One region of the Streptomyces thioluteus genome, then DNA from elsewhere that is predicted to be linked to it. Evidence: riboswitches for the same ligand, from Rfam matches in the RefSeq annotation. Region 1 holds a riboswitch; the other holds the start of a gene.
What was found. Region 1 has a riboswitch for S-adenosylmethionine ahead of ABD794_RS09220 (aminotransferase class V-fold PLP-dependent enzyme). Riboswitches for the same ligand answer to the same signal wherever they lie in the genome.

Region 1 (8,566 bases):
GAGGGTGTCGACCCGAAGCACGTCTACGAGGCCATGCAGACCGGCCCGCAGAACATGCCGTCCTTCCCCGACACCGTTCTGTCGCAGAAGAACAAGAAGGACATTGTCGCGTACCTCGACGAGGTCAACTCCAGTAAGTCGGAGAGCCCGGGCGGCCTCGGACTGGGCGGTTTCGGCCCGGTCTCCGAGGGTCTGTTCGCGTGGGTCTTCGGCCTGGGCGCGCTGATCGCCGTCGCCATCTGGGTCGCGCCCGGACCGCAAAGGCCAAGAAGTCATGAGTAGCCAAGACATTCCAGAAGAGACCCTGCCGAGCAAGCAGGGCGAAGCGCACGAGGGCGCCGTGGCGGTCGCGGGTGACCCGTTCGCCGACCCGGGCCTGCCCCCGCACGAGCACCGCATCCAGGACATCGACGAGCGGGCCGCCAAGCGCTCCGAGCGCGCCGTGGCGTTCATGTTCACGCTGTCGATGCTGGCCACGGTCGGCTTCATCGCCGCCTACCTGGCCATCCCGGTCGACAAGAACATCTACGTGTTCCCGATCGGCCACGTCAGCGCCATGAACTTCACGCTGGGCCTGACCCTCGGCGTGGCGCTGTTCCTGATCGGCGCGGGCGCGGTCCACTGGGCCCGCACCCTGATGTCGGACGTCGAGCACATCGACGAGCGGCACGCGATCGAGGCACCCTCGGAGGTCCGGTCCAAGGTCCTCGCGGACTTCAAGGAGGGCGCCGCCGAGTCGGCCATGGGCCGCCGCAAGCTGATCCGCAACTCGATGTTCGGCGCGCTCTCGCTGCTGCCGCTCTCGGGCGTGTTCCTGCTGGGGCGGGCTCAGCAAGGCCCCGGGCACCAAGCTCCGCAAGACGGCTTGGGCCAAGGGGAAGATGCTGATCAACCAGAACACCCAGCAGCCGCTGCGTCCCGAGGACATCCAGGTCGGCTCCCTCACCTTCGCCATGCCGGAGGGCATGAAGGAGGAGGACCACGACTTCCAGAACCAGATCGCCAAGGCTGCCCTGATGCTCGTCCGGCTCCGCCCGGAGAACATCAAGGACAAGAAGGAACTGGACTGGTCCGTCGACGGCATCGTCGCCTTCTCCAAGATCTGCACGCACGTGGGTTGCCCGATCAACCTGTACGAGCAGCAGACCCACCACGTGCTGTGCCCCTGCCACCAGTCGACGTTCGATCTCTCGGACGGCGGCCGTGTGGTGTTCGGGCCCGGCCGGCCACGCCCTTCCGCAGCTGCGGATCAAGGTCAATGACAAGGGCTACCTTGAGGCGATGGGCGACTTCGCGGAGCCCGTCGGTCCTGCCTTCTGGGAGCGCGGATGAGTACTGCAGAGACGACGTCGACCCGCGCGGACGCGCAGGGTCGCAAGGCACCCGCAGGTGAGCGGGTCGCCGACTGGGCCGACGGTCGGCTGGGGATCTACACCCTGGCCAAGGGCGGCATGCGGAAGATCTTCCCGGACCACTGGTCCTTCATGCTGGGCGAGGTCTGCCTCTACAGCTTCATCATCATCATCCTCACGGGTGTGTATCTGACGCTGTTCTTCCACCCGAGCATGAACGAGGTCGTCTACCACGGCTCGTACGTCCCGATGCAGGGCGTGCGGATGTCGGAGGCGTTCAAGTCGACGCTGGACATCAGCTTCGACGTGCGCGGTGGTCTGCTGATCCGGCAGATCCACCACTGGGCGGCCCTCGTGTTCATCGCGGGCATGATGGTGCACATGATGCGCGTCTTCTTCACGGGCGCGTTCCGCAAGCCGCGCGAGATCAACTGGCTGTTCGGCTTCCTGCTGCTGGTCCTCGGCACCTTCACCGGTTTCACCGGTTACTCGCTGCCGGACGACCTGCTCTCGGGCACCGGTGTCCGCATCGCCGACGGTCTGGTGATGTCCATCCCGCTGGTGGGTACGTACATCTCGTTCTACCTGTTCGGCGGGGAGTTCCCGGGCACGGACTTCGTGAGCCGGTTCTACTCGATCCACATCCTGCTGCTGCCGGGCATCATGCTCGGTCTGGTGGTCGGCCACCTGATCCTGGTCTTCTACCACAAGCACACGCAGTTCGCGGGTCCGGGCCGGACCAACAAGAACGTCGTCGGCATGCCGCTGATGCCGGTCTACATGGCCAAGGCGGGAGGCTTCTTCTTCCTGGTCTTCGGTGTCATCGCGGCGATCTCCGCGATCGCGTCGATCAACCCCGTCTGGGAGCTCGGCCCGTACCGGCCGGACCAGGTCTCGACCAACGCCCAGCCCGACTGGTACCTGGGCATGTCCGAGGGCCTCTTCCGGATCATGCCGGGCTGGGAGATCAGCTTCGCGGGCCACACCCTGGTCCTGGGCGTCTTCATCCCGCTGCTGGGTCTTCGGCGCGGTGCTGGGGATCATGGCCGTCTACCCGTTCCTCGAGTCGTGGCTGACCGGCGACAAGCGCGAGCACCACATCCTGGACCGCCCGCGCAACGCCCCGACGCGCACCGCCTTCGGCGTGGCGTGGCTGACGATGTACGGCGTGGCCCTGATGGCCGGTGGAAACGACCTGTGGGCCACCCACTTCCACCTGTCGGTCAACGCGGTCACCTGGTTCGTCCGCATCACCTTCTTCGTCGGCCCGGTCCTGGCGTTCATCGCCACGCGCCGGATCTGCATGGGTCTCCAGCGCCGCGACAAGGACAAGGTGCTGCACGGCCGCGAGTCGGGCATCATCAAGCGCCTGCCGCACGGTGAGTTCATCGAGGTCCACGAGCCGCTGACGCAGGAGCAGATGCACACGCTGACCGCGCACGAGCAGCCCAAGCCGCTGGCCCTGGAGCCCGAGGTCGACGAGAACGGTGTCGTCCGCAAGGTGAAGGCCACGCAGAAGCTGCGGGTCCGGCTCTCGAAGGGCTACTACGGCGAGGACCGTTACGTGCCCAAGGCCACGGCCACGGAGTACGAGGAGATCACGAGCGGCCACGGCCACCACTGATCGACTGATTCAGCAGAACTGATCGCCACAGCGAAGAGCCCCGTCCAGTGCCTGGACGGGGCTCTTCGCCGTTCCCGGACCTGGTTAGGCTGGAGCCGAGAGCCGGACGACCACCAGGAGCGTGGACCCATGAACGTTGCGACCCAGACAGGCGGCGACGGTGCGGTGTCCCTCTCCTGGCCGGGCGTCCTGGAGGCGCTGCTCGGCGGGCGGGACCTCAGCGCGGACGACACCGCCTGGGCCATGGACCAGATCATGCGCGGCGCGGCGACCGACGCCCAGATCGCCGCCTTCGCCGTCGCCCTGCGGGCCAAGGGCGAGACGGTCGCCGAGATCTCCGGGCTCGTCCGGGCGATGTACCGGCACGCCAACCTCATCGACGTGCCCGGTCCCAGCGTGGACATCGTGGGCACGGGCGGCGACGGCGCCAAGACGGTGAACATCTCCACGATGTCCTCGATCGTCGTGGCCGGCACCGGGGTGAAGGTCGTCAAGCACGGCAACCGGGCCGCGTCCTCCGCGAGCGGGGCCTCCGACGTCCTGGAGAAGCTGGGCGTCAACCTGGACCTGTCCCCGGCACGGGTGGTCGAGGTGGCCCGGGAGGCGGGCATCACCTTCTGCTTCGCGGTCAAGTTCCACCCGGCGCTGCGGCATGTGGCGGCGGCGCGGCGGGAGATGGGCGTGCGGACCACGTTCAACGTCCTCGGTCCGCTGACCAATCCGGCCCGGGTCCGGGCCCAGGCGACCGGCGTCGCGGACGCCCGGATGGCGCCCATCCTGGCCGGCGTGCTCGCCGACCGGGGATCGTCGGCGCTGGTCTTCCGGGGCGACGACGGGATGGACGAGCTGACGACGACGGCGACGTCGCGGGTGTGGATCGTACGGGACGGGGGCGTGCGCGAGGAGCCCTTCGATCCGCGGGACGTGGGGATCGAGGTCGTGCCGGTGGACGCGTTGCGGGGCGCGGACGCGTCCTACAACGCGGACGTCGCGCGCCGGCTGCTGGCGGGGGAGCGGGGGCCCGTGCGGGACGCGGTGCTGCTCAACTCGGCGGCGGCGCTGGTGGCGTTGGCGCCGTCGGCGGCGCCGCTGCCGGAGCAGATCGCCGCGGCGATGGGGCGGGCTGCGGAGTCGATCGACTCGGGGGCGGCGCGGGGGGTTCTGGAGCGGTGGGTGGCGGCGAGCAACGCGTAGCGGTTGCAGGGGGGTTGGATGCCCCTGGCCCGCCCTTTCACCGTTTCCCCGGGGAGACCCCGGGCCCCGTTCGCCCTTCGGGCGAAGTCCTCAAGCGCCGGACGGGCTGAACAGCCCGTCCGGCGCTTGAGGACAGCGCGCGCAGCGTGCTGCTGCGGAAACGGTGAAAGGGCGGGGTGGGGGAATCCCCTTCCGGCGCGGCGATTCGCTGTGCCATACTCGCCCCAGGTCACGAGCGACAGCGATACGGCCCCGGCCCGCTGTCCGGCAACCCTCCGTCCGTGGCGGGGTGCCCCGGGTGATGACCGGGTCGCAGGCAGCGAGGTCTGCGGCAAGCGCGGATCCCTCCACCAGGGATCCTGGTCGTCGAGGGAGATCCTTCCGTGATGCAGCGAATGCGCTAGGGCCCAGGGCCCCTTCTTCGCGCCATTCATTTTCTTCGCCTTCTTCGCCGAATTCGTTCGCGCCTCACGGGAGTTCGCCATGCCCGCAACCCTTCGGACCGCCGTCGACACCCCTCTCCCCGTCCTCGGTCGCGACGTCCGCGTCCCCCTCGTCACCGGCGGTGAAGTCCCGTACGCCGCCCTCGACTACGCGGCCAGCGCCCCCGCCCTGCAGCGGGTGTGGGACGACGTGGCCGCCTACGCGCCGTACTACGGCAGCGTGCACCGCGGTGCGGGACACCTCTCGCAGCTGTCCACCGACCTGTTCGAGAACAGCCGGGCCACCGTCGCGGAGTTCCTCGGCTGCCGACCGGGCGACGACGTGGTCTTCACCCGGTCGACGACCGATTCGCTCAACCTCCTCGCCGCCGTACTCCCGCCCGGCACGCACGCGTTCGCGTTCGAGAGCGAGCACCACGCCGCGCTGCTGCCCTGGGGGCGGCGCGGGGACACCGCGGTGACGTGGCTGGACGCGCCCCGTACCCCGGGGCAGGCCGTCGAGGCCCTGGAGCGCGCCCTCGCCGCGCGCGAGCCCTACGGCCCGGCACTGGTCTGTGTGACGGGTGCGTCGAACGTGACGGGCGAGCTGTGGCCCGTCAGGGAGTTGGCCGCGGCCGCGCACGCGCACGGGGCGCGGATCGTCCTGGACGCCGCGCAACTGGTGCCGCACCAGGCCGTGGACGTCGCGGAGTCGGACGTGGACTGGGTGGCGTTCTCCGGGCACAAGCTGTACGCGCCGTTCGGCGCCGGGGTGTTGGCCGGGCGCGCCGACTGGCTGCGCCGGGCCGAGCCGTATCTGGCCGGCGGCGGCGCCACCCGCAGCGTGGCGCGCGGCGCGGCGGGCGAGCCGGTGGTCGAGTGGCACGACACCGTGGCCCGGCACGAGGCCGGTTCGCCGAACGTCATCGGCGCCTACGCCATCGCCTCCGCCTGCCGGGCGCTGACCGCGGCCGGCTTCGAGCGGCTGGAGGCGCGCGAGCAGGCGCTGTTGGCACGGCTGCGCGAGGGGCTCGCGGAGGTGCCGGGGGCCAGGGTGGTCTCGCTGTTCGGCGACGACGCGCCCCGGGTGGGCGTCGTGTCCTTCGTCGTGGACGGCTGGAACAGCTCGCACTTCGCGGCGGCGCTGTCCGCCGAGTACGGCATCGGGGTGCGCGACGGCCTGTTCTGCGCCCACCCGTTGGTGCGGGCGCTGCTCGCGGAGGGGGGCGGCTCATCGGATACAGCAGCGCGAAGCGCTTCCGCTTGGGGCGGTGGCGGGCGACGGGCGGGCGAGTGCGGGACGCCGGACGAGGTGCCGGCGGCGAGCGCGATCCGGGTCAGCTTCGGGGTGGGGACGCCGGAGGAGCACATCGACCGCTTCGTGCGGGCGGCCGGGGAACTGGCGACGGGCGGCGCGCGGTGGACGTACCGCACGGAGGGCGGGCGGTGCGTGCCGGAGAAGCCGGTGGCCGGCTAGCTGTCGAGGCCGATCGCGAAGGCCGCTTCCAGGTCGTGCTGGGAGTAGGTGCGGAACGCGATGTGGGTCTCGGTGGAGGCGACGCCGGGGATTTTGCTGATCCGGCCCGGGATGACGTCCGCCAGGTCGTCGTGGCGGGCCACGCGCACCATCGCGATCAGGTCGTAGGCACCGGTGACGGAGAAGACCTCGCTGACGCCCTCCAGGGCCGCGATCCGCTCGGCGATCTCGGGGATGCGGTCCACGTCCGTCTTGATGAGCACGATCGAGGTGATCACGTCGTTCTGTCTCCTTCGGTGGACCCGGCGTCGTCCTTCACTCTAACCGGACGCCGTCCGCTCACCCATGCGAAGCCGAAGCCGAGGGCGAAGCCCAGGACGTGGGCCAGATAGGCCACCCCCGGCCGGTCGTCCGGGGCCCCGGCGCCCGGCCACTGGAGGGCGAACCAGAACAGCAGCACCGCCCAGGCGGGGAAGCGCAGCGGCAGGAAGAAGAGGAAGGGGAAGAGGCTGGTGACCCTGGCCCGCGGGAAGAGATGGAGGAACGCGCCGAGCACCCCGGAGACGGCCCCGGACGCGCCCACGAGCGCCTGGCCGGAGTGCGGGTGCACGGCCGCGTAGCCGAGCAGGGCCAGGTGGCCGGTGGCCAGGTAGCAGAGGACGAAGGACGGGCGGCCCAGCCGTTCCTCGGCCATCGCCCCGAAGACATGGAGGAAGAGCATGTTGCCGAGCAGGTGCAGCCAGTTGCCGTGCACGAAGAGCGCCGTCAGCGGGGTGAGCAGCGCCGCGGCCGGGGAGTGCCACAGTTCGTCCGGGACCACGCCCCAGCGCTCGAAGTAGGCGGTCTGCGCGGCGAGCAGGTCGCCGCCGGTGCCGTACGCCGGGTCGAGGCCGGCGGCGGGTCCGAGGAGGAAGACCGCGCAACAGGCGGCGATGAGGGTGCGGGTGACCCAGGGCCGGCGGGCGGCGGGATCCCGTCGCGCTTGCCTTACGATCATGTCCAGATCATGACGTACCGGGACAAGTCGTACGCAGTGCCCCGCCGGGCGGCCCGGCGCATACCGGTGCCACTCCGCCGGGGGACCGGCAGGCCGTAGGGTTACGACAAAGGCCACACCTCCGTAGGACGGATGACGACCATGGGCGTTCCCCGGCCGACCGCCGCGACCCGGTGGCGCTGCACCCTGTGCGGAAATCTCACGCGGTTCGATGTGACGCGTACGGTCAAGGCCGTGGAATACGTCCACCTCGATCTCGCCGGAGAACCCACCGTGGAGGAGCGGGACGTGGTCAGTGAGACGATCGAGTCCGTGCGGTGCCGTTGGTGCAACGCGGAGGATCAAATCGCCTTGGTGGACAGGCCGGATACGAGCGGCTGAAGGAACGGAGCGACGCAGCAGTGGTGGAGCACACGGATGACGAAGGGACGGCCGGTGAGGACGGCCGGGCCGAGGACGTCAGCGAGGTGCTCGACCGCCCGTTGCCCGAGGGGATCCGGCGCCGGGTCATCGGCCTGGTGGCCGAGGCCTTCGGCGGGCTGACCCTCACCGAACTCCCGCCGCAGCTGCGGCAGTACGCCCGTTTCACCCCGGTGCGCCGGGCCCGGTTCGCGGGCAACGCGATGGCCGCCGCCGTCGAGGGCGACGCCGCCTTCCGGCAGCGGATCTCCGCCCGGCTGCGCGAGGGCGGTTCGGAGCTGGCCCAGGCCCTGGAGGCGGGGTCGCCGCCGGCCGCCGCCGATCCGGAGGACGTGGCGGCCATGGCCTTCGTGCTGCGCCCGCCGGGCTGGGTCAAGATGGTGACCGCGGCCGGCGAGGAGGCCCAGCGGGCCGGTGCCGAACGGGCCGGCGAGGAGGCCCGGCGCGAACTGGGCAAGCTGCGCGAGGAACTGGCGCAGGCGCGCGACGAGGCGCGGGCGGAGGCCGAGCGCTCCCGCGCGGAGCTGGACGCGGCGCGCAAGGAGGGCGAGTCCCTCCAGCGCAAGCTGCGCAGCGCACAGAGCGATATGCGGCGCGGCGAAGCGGCGCTGCGCAAGCTCCAGGGCGAGCTGGAGGCGCTGCGCCAGGCGTCCGCGGCCGAACTGGGCGCGGCGCTGGGCGAGACGCGGCGGACCAAGGCCCGGCTCGCGGAGGCCGAGGCGGCGCTGGAGGCGAGCCGCCGGGCGGTGCGCGAGGGGCGCAGCGTGGAGGACATGCGGCTGCGGCTGCTGCTGGACACGGTGCTGGACGCCGCCCAGGGGCTGCGCCGCGAACTGGCCCTGCCGCCCGCCTCGGTGCACCCCGCGGACCTGGTGGACGCCGTGCAGCCGGGGCAGATGACGCCCAAGGACATCGCGGCGCGGGCCCTGTCGGAGACCGACCCGGCGCTGCTCGACCAACTGCTGGCGCTGCCGCAGGCGCACCTGGTGGTGGACGGCTACAACGTCACCAAGACCGGCTATCCGACGATGCCGTTGGACAAGCAGCGGCTGCGGCTGCTGGGCGGGCTCGCGATGCTGG
Region 2 (8,566 bases), on a different contig from region 1:
CCGGAGAGGGAACGCCCCAACTGTATCGCGCTTCAACAGACGGAATCGCCCCGTCCGGTTCTGGGGCGGGGCGATCCACGGTTTGTACAGGCTTGTTGCGGAAAGGGAGTTGACGCCCGGCGCGCCGGTCAGCCGCCCGCGACGGCCGGGATGATCGAGACCCCGGCACCGTCCGGGGTGGGCGCGTCGAGACCACCTTCGAAGCGGACGTCGTCGTCGTTGACGTAGACGTTCACGAAGCGCCGCAGCTTGCCGGTGTCGTCGAGGACGCGGGCACCGATGCCGGGGTGGTTCCGCTCCAGATCGCCGATCACCTCGGCGAGGGTGACCCCTCGCGACGACATCGGCGCGGCCGGCGGTGTAGGTGCGGAGGATGGTGGGGATGCGGACGGTGACGCTCATGGCTGCTCTCCTTCTGTTGGGGAGGTGGTGTGGTCGGGGGGTGTGTGATGTGCGTGCGTGGCGGGTGGGTGTGGGCGGGTGGTGGGCGCCTGACGGCGGGAGGATGCCCCTGCCCCGCCCTCTCTCCCCCAGCTACCGCTGGGAGGTGCCCCCAGAGTTTCCCCGGGGCGCGGCCCCGGACCCGACACCGCGCTGCGCGCGGCCGGAGGGCAAAGGCGAAGCTCCGTTGGGGTAGGGGCAAAGGGCGGAGTTACCTGCGTCCAGGAGCACCCCCGCCGGGTTCCAGGAACAGAACCCCACCGGGATCCAGGGGGCGAAGCCCCCGGTGAGGTGCAGGGGGCGGAGCCCCGCCGCGGGGTCCAGGGGCGCCCCCGCCAGGGTCCAGAGACAGAACCCCACCGGGATCCAGGGGCCGGAGCCCCCGGTGGGTGTGCAGGGGCGAAGCCCCGCCGGGGTGCCAGGGGCGAAGCCCCCGCCCACCGCGCGGAGCGCGGTGCCGGGCCGGGGCGGAGCCCCGGGAGGAAACGGTGAAAGGGCGGGGCGGGGAGAACGCCCCCCCCCAAGAACAACCGCCCCCCTACCCCAGCCCCGCCGCCCGGAACGCTCCACGCTCGGCCGGATCGTCGCCCGCGGCCCCCGCCGCCACCGCGTCCAGCGTCTTGAGCCCGTCCCCCCGTGTTGAGGACGACCGTCGTCAAGGACGGGTCCAGCAGGCCCTGTTCGAGCACTTGCGGGTGACGCCGACCGTCACACCGCCCGCGGTCCGCGAAGATCCCCTCCGTACGGGCGAGCAGCCGGATCGCGTCACGACCTCCCCGTCCGTCACGTCCTCCACCGCACCGCCCGTCCGCCGCGCGATGTCCAGGACGTACGGCCCGTCGGCCGGGTTGCCGATGGCGAGGGACTTGGCGATCGTGTCGGCTTCACCGGGCGGACGACGTCGTGGCCGTCCTTGTACGCCCGGGAGACCGGAGCGCACCCCGCCGCCTGGGCGCCGAAGATCCGGTACGGGCGGTCCTCGACCAAGCCCAGCGCGATCAGCTCCTTCAGCCCCTTGTCGATCTTCGTGAGCTGGGAGCCGGAGGCCACGGGGATCACGAGCTGATCCGGCAGCCGCCAGCCCAGCTGTTCGCAGATCTCGTACGCGAGGGTCTTGGAGCCCTCCCCGTAGTAGGGGCGCAGGTTGACGTTGACGAAGCCCCACGCCGCCCCCAGCGGATCACACGATCAGCTCGGAGCAGAAGCGGTTGACGTCGTCGTAGGTGCCCTCGATACCGACCAGGTCGCCCCCGTAGACCGCGGCCCATGAACCGACACTACTGGCACAGGCCGCATAACCAATGAGTCACAGTGCCGGCAATGACGAACGACAGGGAGCGAAACCCAGGCCAGCGGACGCAGCCAACATCCGAAGGGCCCCCGCCGGCACCCGATCACCGCCGCAGACCGGCCAATGGGTTCTGCCCGTTCGGAGCGAACATGTGAGAGCGTCGTGAAACCGTAAGGACAAGCCGCGTTCCGGCACCTGTCGAGCACGGCCGAACAGGACGAACGACCGCACAAAGCTCTCCGCATGCCGTGTCCCTTTGGATAGGAGTGCGACGCACCTGGGGTTCATGTCCTATGAGTCGGGATACACCTTAGTCAAACAAGAGCCAACGGCGGCAGCCACACTCGTGTAGGACGCAAGTCGACCCAGTCACGGGCAGAGGCCTCGAGTCGGCCCGGAACGAGCATTGGTGATAAGCCGGGGGTTACAGCATTATAGGGTTCTGAAAGACGGGCGAACCCGTCGGCGGGGACCAACGCTGGCACTAGAACATTCAGCAAGGAGAGCGGGCGTAGCGGCCAGATGTTCGACGGGCCCGAGACATACGCACACGATCAGACTGCACGGCGACCCTCGCCCGCCCCTCCAACCCAGGTAGCTCGCCCAGGCCGGTAGCTCGTAGGCACCATCCAGCGAGCACCAGATACCAGGCAGGAGGTGTACACAGGCGAATCTGACGGCCTGCTACTTGAGGGGCAGAAAGCGCTCGCCCGCACTCCGCGGCAAGGAAGAGCGCAGAGGCGGGACCGAAAGACACGCTATGCGCGTTCGACGGGCTTAGCAGCATAACCGCCATGGGATAGGCACATCGAGGTCCCTTTCTCCTCCCATCAATTTCCCCGTACGCTGCACGAACCTCGACCAGACACATGAGAACGGGCGAATTTGGCCCACTTCCCCGCCGGAGCCTCGCGTGAGAACGGTGAGACCGGTCTGGAGGAGTTTCGCGGGGCTTCATCGGGCCGTGTCCCTCTGACCCTCGTGGATGAGCGGTATGGAACCGGCGGCGCATCGCCGGCCGGCAGAGTTTGTGGCAGCGCACGGACCCCGACATACGGCGCGGGCCGTGCGTTGTTCAAGACTGTATCGGACGGTGCGCGCCCTGAGAGCGGGAGTCCTCTACCAGCAGATGCGTCAACAAACGCAACAACGTGCTGAGTCAACGAAGGAGTCGTACAAGATGCTGGAAACGGTAGGCTGGCCAGCGCTGGATGGCCGGCGGTCTGGTCCGCCCAGAAGGACCGTCCCGCTCGACCGGGCTGCTCGCCGCCAAGCGCGAGAGGGGCCAGCACGTGAGCGTTGGGCTCCCGCCCTGAACGCAGGAGGGCCAGGTCGGAAACGATCGTGGCCAACACGATCCGGCGCGAGCTCGATGACGGAGAGGACAGGGACCGTAGCGCCGGTGGACGAACTCGGTGGTGCCTGACTCGGCTCAAACGGCCAAACGGACGGCCCACGGGTCGGCCAACGGGCAGGCCGGGAGAAGGCGTGGTGCAAGAGCAACCGGGGAAAGACGGCATAGAGACACTACCAACAACCTGGAACGAGCGCTAAGGGCCATAGAGCAACGTGCAAGAGGAGAAATGGCGATTAGGGCGCCTAAAGCGGCGATCGACTGCTAGGTGTAAAACACGCAGCAGGGCGGGCGGCGCACATCGATGTGCTGCGTGGGACGACGACCTGCGCGACCTTCTCGGCGACGTTCGGTCTGGCCGCTCGGTCACCCAATACGTGGAGAACGCCTCGCTGCATTTACACCATCAAACACCAGAGATGCTGTGGCCGTTCACATACCTCCAGGTCACGCCGCCACCCCGCATACAGGACATACTGGATGCTATAGCCCTTTTCCGAGCGCCCTTTTCAACACAACGCTCTCGCAGTCACACCTCGATCTTATATTAAACTCTTTTGTTCCCCTCCCCTCCTCTCTCCCCTTTCCCTTCTCCTCGGAGGGTACAGAGTACTCTCTTCCACCATCAATGCACGTGCTGTTCTCTTCTCCCTCCTCCCACAGTGGTATGGTGTGCAGAGAGAAATCGCTGCTGAACTCACTCATCGCGCTATCCATAGTAGACCCTGCTTCACTGGACGGTTTGAGAATCGCGTGACGCACCCACCCTGACGGTTCGTACATCGCCTTGACGGAACGCCCGTCCGGGTACGGGTGAGCGCTGCGCCAGCCTAAGGATCCGAGACGACATAGTAGCCGAGAAGTCACCGTATATCGAGGTCACGATCCCCTTCCTTCACGCTACTTCCCACAGAGGTCTAGCACGCACACGCCATCTCCTTCCGCCGCGTCTCGTCACCAGCAGCGACGCCACAGCACCCGCCCTTGCCCGGCACGGCGGGCAGGTCGGGAGCCGAGCCCCATCAGCCCGTTGACTAACTACCACCCACCACCCTCCACACTCCATACCGCCATGCACGACGATCGAGAAAATCCCGTCTGATACTCGGCTGCTACACAACAGCCCCACAATGATACAGCCCGGCCGCCCGGTGTGAGGTTATAACCGTGGACCCGGGCGACAGTCCGTGGCGCGGAGCTGTATTTATTCCTCTCATAAACTTCTTTATCACCTTAAGAGAACAATGTCCCGCGTTTTCCAACACCAGCGGCAACCACGCCCCCCGCACCTGATTCGTCATCCAGCTCGCGCCGGTGTTGGCCACGATCGTGCCGTACCAGTGCTCATGCCCCCTGTCTGTGTCGACTGCCGCCCCCCAGGGTATAGCACCCACGCCTCACGGTGCTGACCCACCGCCCTAGCTCAGCACGCTTGGACACCGGCGGGGCGAGCAGCCGGTCGAGCGGACGGTCTTCGGCGGACCAGGACCGCCGGGCCAGCCAGCGCTCCACCTCTTCCAGCACGTGTACGACTCCTCGTTGACTCAGGCACGTTGTTGCGTGTGTGGACGCATCTCGCTGTGCGGACGCCCCTCTCAAGGGCGCGCACCGTCCGATACAGTTTGAACAACGCACGGCCCGCCCGTATGTACGGGGTCCGTTGCGCGTGCACAAACGCCCGGCGGCGATGCCGCCGACCGGTGCCATACACTGCTCATCCGAGAGGGGCAGAGGGACACGCGCCGATGAAGCCCCGGCAACCCTCACAGCCGGTCTCAGCCGTTCTCACGGCGAGGCTCCCGGGGGGAAGGTGCCAAATCCGTCTCGTGGCGAGGTCGTCACGAGGAGACTGAGGAGAAAGGCTCGCCTCCATGGCTGTGCAAGCCGCAGTCGAAGCGCGCATACGTCTTTCGGTCCCGCCGTCGCGCTCTCCTGCCGCGAGTGCGGCGAGCGCTTCGCCCTCGGGCCCGTCTTCGCCTGCACCTCCTGCTTCGGTCCGCTGGAGGTCGCCTACGAGCTGCCGGCCGGCGACCCGGAGGGCCTGCGGCGCCGCATCGAGTCCGGGCCGGCGAACATCTGGCGCTACGCCCCCCTGCTGCCCGTCCCCGCCGACGTCGCCGCCAAACCCAATCTGAACCCCGGCTTCACCAAGCTCGTCCGGGCCGACAACCTCGCCCGTGAACTGGGCGTCACCGGCGGCCTGTTCGTCAAGGACGACTCAGGGAACCCGACCCACTCCTTCAAGGACCGCGTCGTCGCCGTCGCCGTCGAGGCGGCGCGCGCCTTCGGTTTCACGACGCTCTCCTGTTCCTCGACGGGCAACCTGGCCGGCGCGGTCGGCGCCGCGGCCGCCCGCGCGGGCCTGCGCTCCTGCGTCTTCATCCCGCACGACCTGGAGGCCGGGAAGGTCGTCATGGCCGCGGTCTACGGGGGCGACCTGGTCGGTATCGAGGGCACCTACGACGACGTCAACCGCTTCTGCTCCGAGCTGATCGGTGATCCGCTGGGGGCGGCGTGGGGCTTCGTCAACGTCAACCTGCGCCCCTACTACGGGGAGGGCTCCAAGACCCTCGCGTACGAGATCTGCGAACAGCTGGGCTGGCGGCTGCCGGATCAGCTCGTGATCCCCGTGGCCTCCGGCTCCCAGCTCACGAAGATCGACAAGGGGCTGAAGGAGCTGATCGCGCTGGGCTTGGTCGAGGACCGCCCGTACCGGATCTTCGGCGCCCAGGCGGCGGGGTGCGCTCCGGTCTCCCGGGCGTACAAGGACGGCCACGACGTCGTCCGCCCGGTGAAGCCGGACACGATCGCCAAGTCCCTCGCCATCGGCAACCCGGCCGACGGGCCGTACGTCCTGGACATCGCGCGGCGGACGGGCGGTGCGGTGGAGGACGTGACGGACGGGGAGGTCGTGGACGCGATCCGGCTGCTCGCCCGTACGGAGGGGATCTTCGCGGAGACCGCGGGCGGTGTGACGGTCGGCGTCACCCGCAAGCTGCTCGAACAGGGCCTGCTGGACCCGTCCTTGACGACGGTCGTCCTCAACACGGGGGACGGGCTCAAGACGCTGGACGCGGTGGCGGCGGGGCCGCGGGCGACGATCCGGCCGAGCGTGGAGGCGTTCCGGGCGGCGGGGCTGGGGTAGGGGGGCGGTTGTTCTTGGGGGGGGGCGTTCTCCCCGCCCCGCCCTTTCACCGTTTCCTCCGGGGCTCCGCCCCGGGCCCGGCACCGCGCTCCGCGCGGTGGGCGGGGGCTTCGCCCCCTGCACCCCGGCGGGGCTTCGCCCCTGCACCCCACCGGGGGCTCCGGCCCCTGGATCCCGGTGGGGTTCTGTCTCTGGACCCTGGCGGGGGCGCCCCTGGACCCCGGCGGGGCTCCGCCCCCTGCACCTCACCGGGGGCTTCGCCCCCTGGATCCCGGTGGGGTTCTGTTCCTGGAACCCGGCGGGGGTGCTCCTGGACGCAGGTGAACTCCGCCCTTGCCCCTACCCCAACGGAGCTTCGCCTTTGCCCTCCGGCCGCGCGCAGCGCGGTGTCGGGTCCGGGGCCGCGCCCCGGGGAAACTCTGGGGGCACCTCCCAGCGGTAGCTGGGGGAGAGAGGGCGGGGCAGGGGCATCCTCCGCCGTCAGGCGCCCACCACCCGCCCACACCCACCCCGCACACCACGCACATCACACACCCCCCGACCACACCACCTCCCCAACAGAAGGAGAGCAGCCATGAGCGTCACCGTCCGCATCCCCACCATCCTCCGCACCTACACCGCCGGCCGCGCCGAGGTCGTCGCCGAGGGGGTCACCCTCGCCGAGGTGATCGGCGATCTGGAGCGGAACCACCCCGGCATCGGTGCCCGCGTCCTCGACGACACCGGCAAGCTGCGGCGCTTCGTGAACGTCTACGTCAACGACGACGACGTCCGCTTCGAAGGTGGTCTCGACGCGCCCACCCCGGACGGTGCCGGGGTCTCGATCATCCCGGCCGTCGCGGGCGGCTGACCGGCGCGCCGGGCGTCAACTCCCTTTCCGCAACAAGCCTGTACAAACCGTGGATCGCCCCGCCCCAGAACCGGACGGGGCGATTCCGTCTGTTGAAGCGCGATACAGTTGGGGCGTTCCCTCTCCGGTGTCAGAGCCGAACGCATATGAGAACCCGTCAATTTGCACAGGAAATACGTGCGCGAATTGTCGCGATGATGCTGTCTGTCCGGCCCGACTTGCCCTGGAACCAACCCACTTCGCCGGATATCGCCGCCCGGCCTCCCCGGGATTTCTCGTCCGTCTGACCTGTTGCAGACGGCATCCGTGCAGATACATTCAGCCGCGGTCGACGCGTTCCGGCGCACACCTCTGGGTGTCACAAGAGGTGAGGTCTGACCCGGGTCCGCGAAGTGCGGTCCTGCGCAAGGGCCAGTAAGTAGGGGAGTTAGGCATGGCTCAGGGCACCGTCAAGTGGTTCAACGCGGAGAAGGGGTACGGCTTCATCGCGGTCGACGGTGGTGCGGATGTTTTCGTCCACTACAGCGCGATCCAGATGGACGGGTACCGCACCCTGGAGGAGGGGCAGCGAGTCGAGTTCGAGATCTCGCAGGGCCAGAAGGGACCGCAGGCAGACATGGTGAGGGTGACCGCCTGACCGCGGCGCATCGACCACCGGATCCTCAGCTTGTCGAAGGGCCCGCACCCCGTAGGTGCGGGCCCTTCGTACGTCCCGGGACGCCCCGTGCCACGCGGGCGGTTCCATGGAGACGGCCTTGCACTCTCCACTGCCGAGTGCTAATCATTGGCTTAGCACTCTCCGGGTGAGAGTGACAGACTTGTGGACCGTCGGTGAGGTCCGCGGGCCCGGCGGGGCAAGGAACCGCCGAGCACGCAGGCCGTCCGTCGCGGGCGCCAGCGCGGTCCGGAGCAATCCACCGTCCCGTCTGGGAGGACCACTTCACATGGCCAAGATCATCGCGTTCGACGAGGAGGCACGGCGCGGTCTCGAGCGCGGGATGAACCAGCTCGCCGACGCCGTCAAGGTCACCCTCGGCCCCAAGGGCCGCAACGTCGTCCTCGAGAAGAAGTGGGGCGCCCCCACGATCACCAACGATGGTGTGTCCATCGCCAAGGAGATCGAGCTGGAGGACCCGTACGAGAAGATCGGCGCCGAGCTGGTCAAGGAGGTCGCGAAGAAGACGGACGACGTCGCCGGTGACGGCACGACGACCGCGACCGTCCTCGCCCAGGCGCTGGTCCGCGAGGGCCTGCGCAACGTCGCCGCGGGTGCCAACCCGATGGCGCTGAAGCGCGGCATCGAGAAGGCCGTCGAGGCCGTCTCCGGTGCGCTGCTCGACCAGGCCAAGGAGGTCGAGACCAAGGAGCAGATCGCCTCCACCGCCTCCATCTCCGCCGCCGACACCCAGATCGGCGAGCTCATCGCCGAGGCGATGGACAAGGTCGGCAAGGAGGGTGTCATCACGGTCGAGGAGTCCCAGACCT

Region 2: linked by a shared signal. The riboswitch ahead of thrC (threonine synthase) and the one ahead of ABD794_RS09220 (aminotransferase class V-fold PLP-dependent enzyme) in region 1 are both predicted to bind S-adenosylmethionine.

What each region holds. Positions count from the first base shown of each region.
Region 1 covers NZ_BAAAXZ010000071.1:6,418-14,983, forward strand. Annotated here, with positions in the region: partial or broken gene qcrC (cytochrome bc1 complex diheme cytochrome c subunit) at 1-278, shown strand, start outside; partial or broken gene qcrA (cytochrome bc1 complex Rieske iron-sulfur subunit) at 275-1,332, shown strand; partial or broken gene qcrB (cytochrome bc1 complex cytochrome b subunit) at 1,329-2,976, shown strand; gene trpD (anthranilate phosphoribosyltransferase) at 3,106-4,170, shown strand; SAM riboswitch class IV at 4,398-4,514, shown strand; gene ABD794_RS09220 (aminotransferase class V-fold PLP-dependent enzyme) at 4,654-6,069, shown strand; gene ABD794_RS09225 (Lrp/AsnC family transcriptional regulator) at 6,066-6,347, opposite strand; gene ABD794_RS09230 (rhomboid family intramembrane serine protease) at 6,344-7,066, opposite strand; gene ABD794_RS09235 (hypothetical protein) at 7,199-7,447, shown strand; partial or broken gene ABD794_RS09240 (NYN domain-containing protein) at 7,471-8,566, shown strand, end outside.
Region 2 covers NZ_BAAAXZ010000021.1:68,103-76,668, reverse strand. Annotated here, with positions in the region: partial or broken gene ABD794_RS02680 (MoaD/ThiS family protein) at 129-402, opposite strand; partial or broken gene ABD794_RS02675 (pyridoxal-phosphate dependent enzyme) at 980-1,705, opposite strand; gene ABD794_RS02670 (hypothetical protein) at 3,570-3,791, opposite strand; SAM riboswitch class I at 4,798-4,942, shown strand; gene thrC (threonine synthase) at 4,936-6,231, shown strand; gene ABD794_RS02660 (MoaD/ThiS family protein) at 6,806-7,081, shown strand; gene ABD794_RS02655 (cold-shock protein) at 7,515-7,718, shown strand; gene groL (chaperonin GroEL) at 8,026-8,566, shown strand, end outside.